DNA from 2 places in the Methylobacterium sp. E-016 genome. Region 1 is predicted to be linked to the other one. Evidence: predicted binding sites of a transcription regulator. Region 1 holds the regulator's gene; the other holds the start of a gene.
What was found. The regulator LexA, encoded in region 1, represses DNA repair genes until DNA is damaged. The targets are predictions, from matches to a motif close to TGTTCNNNNTGTGTTCNG.

Region 1 (2,453 bases):
ACCGGATCGGATGCACGCTTCGGTTGGCCGACGGGCGCGCGGTGGCGCTTCTGAAGGATCGCCGCGGCTTCGCGCAGGATTGCGCCAAGGCCTCGGTGCTGATCACGGCGCTCGCCGCACCGCCGGGCTGCGCCGCCGCCCTCGTCATCGATCGCGCCTACCTCGCCAGCCACGGCGCCGTGGCGATCCGCGTCGAGTCGAATGGCTTCATTCTGGCCGACACGCATGAGCCGGGACGGACGCTGCCGTGGCGCCCCGCGATGGTCCGTCCCCCGCCCCAGGGAACGGATGACGCGGCAGCGGGCGGATCGTCGCCCGCGGCCGAGCCCAAGCCGAAGGACGTCCCGTTCCAGGGCATGGCCGTACCGCCCCCCCGGGCGGAGGACGCCGACCCGGCACCCGACGATCCGGCCGCGGACGGCCCGAACCCGGAGATGCCGGGCGAGACCCTTCAGTAACGGCGCACGAGGCTAACCAGGCGGCCCTGGATCTGCACCCGATCCGGCCCGAGCACGCGGGTCTCGTAGGCCGGGTTCGCGGCTTCGAGCGCGATCGAGGAGCCGCGACGGCGCAGCCGCTTCAGCGTCGCCTCCTCGTCGTCGATCAGCGCCACGATGATGTCGCCGGTGTTGGCGGTGTCCTGCTTGCGGATGACCACGAGGTCGCCGTCGAGGATGCCCGCCTCGACCATCGAGTCGCCGCGGACCTCCAGGGCGTAGTGCTCGCCGCCGGCCAGGAAGTCCGGCGACATGGTGATCGCGTGGCTCTGGTTCTGGATCGCCGAGATCGGCGTGCCGGCCGCGATCCGGCCCATCACCGGGATCGACACCGCGCGACCGCTGTCGTCGACCATCTGCGTCGTGGAAGGACGCGGCGGCACGGCCTTCGAGCGCCCGCCCTCGACCACGCTCGGGGTGAACCGGCGCGGCGCGGCGGGAGCTGCCGGCACCGGGGCGGGCGCGCTGGAGCGGCCGGCGCCGTCGGGCATGCGCAGCACCTCGATCGCCCGAGCCCGATTCGGAAGCCGGCGCAGGAAGCCGCGCTCCTCCAGGGCGGTGATCAGCCGGTGGATGCCGGATTTCGACTTGAGATCGAGGGCATCCTTCATCTCGTCGAACGACGGCGGAACACCGTCCTCGCGCATCCGCTCGTCGATGAATCGCAGGAGATCCAGCTGTTTACGGGTCAGCATCGGCGCGGCTCGCAAGAATGCGCGGCCACACGAAGGTGGAGCCGCAGAAACAAAACACGAACACGTTAAACGTTCGTCAAGTGTTCCGCAAGGGTTCTCATCGGCCGATCCGACCGGTGCGTCGAATTTCGTCGCGCGCCGAGCCCCTTTTCGATCGCTGCGCTGCGGGGCTCAGCCCTCGAGGCTGCGGCGCACGGCGCGGGCGGTGACCGCCGAGACGCGCACGTTCGATTCCCGCGTCACGCCGGCGATGTGCGGGGTCAGGATGAGGTTCGGCACGTCGATCAGCGCCGCGCCGCCCGCGGCGTCCACGGGCTCCCGGGCGAACACGTCGAGCGCCGCCCCGCCGAGGTGCCCGGACCGAAGCGCCGCGGCGACCGCGGCCTCGTCCACGACGCCCCCGCGGGCGGCGTTGATCAGGATCGCGCCCGGCCGCATCCGCGCGATCGCCGCCGGCCCGATCATGTCGCGCGTCGCCTCGGTCAGCGGCACGTGCAGCGAGAGCACGTCGCTCGTTGCGACCAGCGCGTCGAGGGCCAGGCTCGCCACCGCGCCGTGCGCCGGGCGCCACGCGGCGTCGTCGGGCGCGAGGTGCGGGTCGAAGGCGGCGATGGTCATGTCGAGGGCCGCCGCACGGCGGGCGGTCTCGCGGGCGATCGCGCCGAAGCCGACGAGGCCGAGGCGCTTGCCGGCGATCTCGCGTCCCATCAGCGCGTTGCGCGGCCACGCGCCCGCGGCGACCTGCGCGCTCGCGCCGTAGGCGCCGCGCAGCAGCAGCAACGCGGTGCCGATCACGTACTCGGCCACCGCGCCGTCGTTGGCGCCGGTCGCGGGATGGACGGCGATCCCGCGGGCGGCGCAGGCGGCCAGATCGATGTTGTCGAGCCCGACGCCGAGGCGGCCCACCACCCTGAGGTCGGGTGCCGCCGCGAGCAGGCCCGCGCGCACCTGCGTGCGGTTGCGGACGATCAGCCCGGACGCGCCCGCGAGCGCCGCGCGCAGGGCGTCCGGCCGGTCGACCAGGGTCGGATCGTAGAGCGTCTCGAACCCCGCGAGCTCCGCCGCGATCGCGGCCTCGTCCATGAACTCGCTGATGACGACCTTGCGCATGGGGCGGCGATCCTTCTCCGCGGCCGGGCCGGTGCCGGCGGGCTGCCCGCTCTGCCGCGGCGTCCGGGCGACGTCGCGGCTGGGGGCATCGTCATCACGCAGCCGAGCGCGTCGGTAAAGGCGACCGCGCCGCCTATCCGAGTGGATGCGC
Region 2 (2,453 bases), on a different contig from region 1:
CGACGCCTCGACGGTGGCGAGCTTGTCCTTGGTCTGGCCCTGGAACTCCGGCTCGCGGATGAAGACCGACAGCATGGAGGCGCAGGTCGCCATCACGTCGTCGGTGGTCACCGCCGTCATGCGCTTGGCCTGGTTCACCCGCTCGGCGTGCTCGCGCAGCGCCCGCAGCAGCGCGACGCGCAGGCCGGATTCGTGGGTGCCGCCCTCGGGCGTCGGGATGGTGTTGCAGTACGAGGCGGAGACGCCGTCGTCGTGGACCATCCAGGCCACGGCCCATTCGAGCGAGCCGTGCGAGCCGGGCTTTGTGATCTTGCCGGAGAAGATCGCGTCGGTGACGAGCTCCTTGCCCTCGATGTCGCGGGCGAGGTAGTCGCGCAGGCCGCCGGGGAAGCGGTGCACCGCCTCGGCCGGGATGTCGGTGCCCTCGATCAGCGCCGGCGCACACCGCCACCGGATCTCGACGCCGCCGAACAGGTAGGCCTTCGAGCGCGCCATCTTGAACAGGCGGCGCGGGTCGAACGCCAGCGAGCCGAAGATCTGCGCGTCGGGATGGAAGCGGATGCGCGTGCCGCGCCGGTTCTGCACCCGCCCGACGGTTTCCAACCCGCCCTGCGCATGACCGCGCGAAAAACTCTGGCGGTAGAGCGTCTGGTTGCGCGCGACCTCGACCTCCAGGAGGTCGGACAGCGCGTTCACCACCGAAATGCCGACGCCGTGCAGGCCGCCGCTGGTCTCGTAGACCTTCGAGTCGAACTTCCCGCCTGCATGCAGCGTCGTCATGATAACTTCGAGCGCGGACTTGCCGGGAAACTTCGGGTGCGGGTCGATCGGGATGCCGCGGCCGTTGTCGGTGACGACGAGCGCGCCCGTCTCCTCCAGCTCGACCTCGATGAAGCTGGCGTGGCCCGCCACCGCCTCGTCCATCGAATTGTCGATCACCTCCGAGAACAGGTGGTGCAGCGCCCGCTCATCGGTGCCGCCAATATACATGCCGGGCCGGCGCCGCACCGGCTCCAGCCCTTCCAGCACCTCGATGTCGGATGCGGTGTAGCCGGCCTCCGGACCGGCGAGCGGCTCGAGCGCCGCCATCGGCGCCGTCGGCTTGCGCCGGCGCTCGGACGAGGGCAGGGGCGCGGCGGGCGAGGGATCCGTGGCCGAAGGCTTGGCCGGCGAAGAATGGGCTGGCGAAGAATGGGCAGCGGCCTTCGCGCCCGGCCCGAACAGGTCGATGGGGGCGTCGCTCAACCGACGGGCTCCAGGCTTCGGGTCACGTCTCGCATGGGCTTTCATCCGCTCACGATACCGGAACAAAACGGAAACATCAAAGGCGATCGCAGGCCGAATCCGCTATGCAGCTTCGCATGTGCAGCGCGAACCCTCCAAACGCTGCGATGCAACCGTCATCGGGGTGATGCGCAGATCCGGTTAAGATCGCCTCACGCTGCAATTTCGCGCGGAACCGGCGGCATGATCATGCATTATATCACAAGATCTTTGCCGTAACGAGGGCTGGGACGCCGACGATGACGACTGCTTCGATCGAAGCCCGAACCCTGATCCTCGCCCGCCTCGAGCGCGCCGCCGGGCAAGCCTTCGGATGCGAGCAGGACGCTGCGCCCGTCTCTCGCGCGGCCTTCGTCAATCCGACGACGGTCGCCCTGGCGACCTTCGCGACGGCCTTCGCCGCGACGATCAGCTACCTCGTCTGAGACCTGCGACGCGCCTGGCGCGGACCGCCGGCAAGCTGCGCCGCCGGCGGTTCAGCCGCTGGCCTTCTTGCTCGAAGCCGGCTTCGCAGCGGCCTTGCCCGCAGCGGCCTTCGGCGTGGCGCGCTTCTTCGCGGCGGGTTTGGCGGAGGTTTTGGAAGCGGTCTTCACCGTCCCGACCTCGCCGTCCTTGGCCGCCTTTGCCGGCTTGCGCGCCGTGGCCTTCGCACCCCGCGCCGGCGCGGCCTTGCGGCCGCGGCTCGGCTTGCCCCCGCCGGCCGCGCGCTTGGCGTTGACGAGGTCGATGCCCTCGGCGAGCGTCAGCGCCTCGGCGGCCATCGATTTCGGCAGGGTCGCGTTGACCTCGCCGTCGGTGACGTAGGCGCCGTACTTGCCGGCCTTGACCACCAGCTCGCGACCCGTCGCCTCGTCCTTGCCGATCGGGCGGCCGGGATCCGAGGACGGGCGGCCGCGGCCGCCGCCCTGTTCCTTGGCGACGATCAGGTCGATCGCCCGGTTGGCGCCGACCTCGAGCACGTCGTCGTCCTTGCCCAGGTTCGCGTAGGTCTTGCCGTGCTGGACGTAGGGCCCGAACCGGCCGAGATTGGCCAGGATCGGCTCGCCGGTCTCCGGGTGCCGGGCGACCTCGCGCGGCAGCGACAGCAGCCGCAGCGCCTTCTCCAGGTCGACCATCGACGGCGTCACACCCTTCGGCAGCGACGAGCGCTTGGGCTTGGCCGCGTCCTT

Region 2: a site for LexA is predicted at 1,304-1,321, ahead of parE (DNA topoisomerase IV subunit B). Genes of this name have one in related genera too.

What each region holds. Positions count from the first base shown of each region.
Region 1 is NZ_JAKSYF010000072.1:69,439-71,891, forward strand. Features, by position in the region: gene MKK68_RS07630 (ComEC/Rec2 family competence protein) at 1-458, shown strand, start outside; gene lexA (transcriptional repressor LexA) at 452-1,192, opposite strand; gene MKK68_RS07640 (NAD(P)-dependent oxidoreductase) at 1,364-2,302, opposite strand.
Region 2 is NZ_JAKSYF010000122.1:1,127-3,579, forward strand. Features, by position in the region: gene parE (DNA topoisomerase IV subunit B) at 1-1,245, opposite strand, end outside; gene MKK68_RS16235 (hypothetical protein) at 1,524-1,709, shown strand; gene topA (type I DNA topoisomerase) at 1,761-2,453, opposite strand, start outside.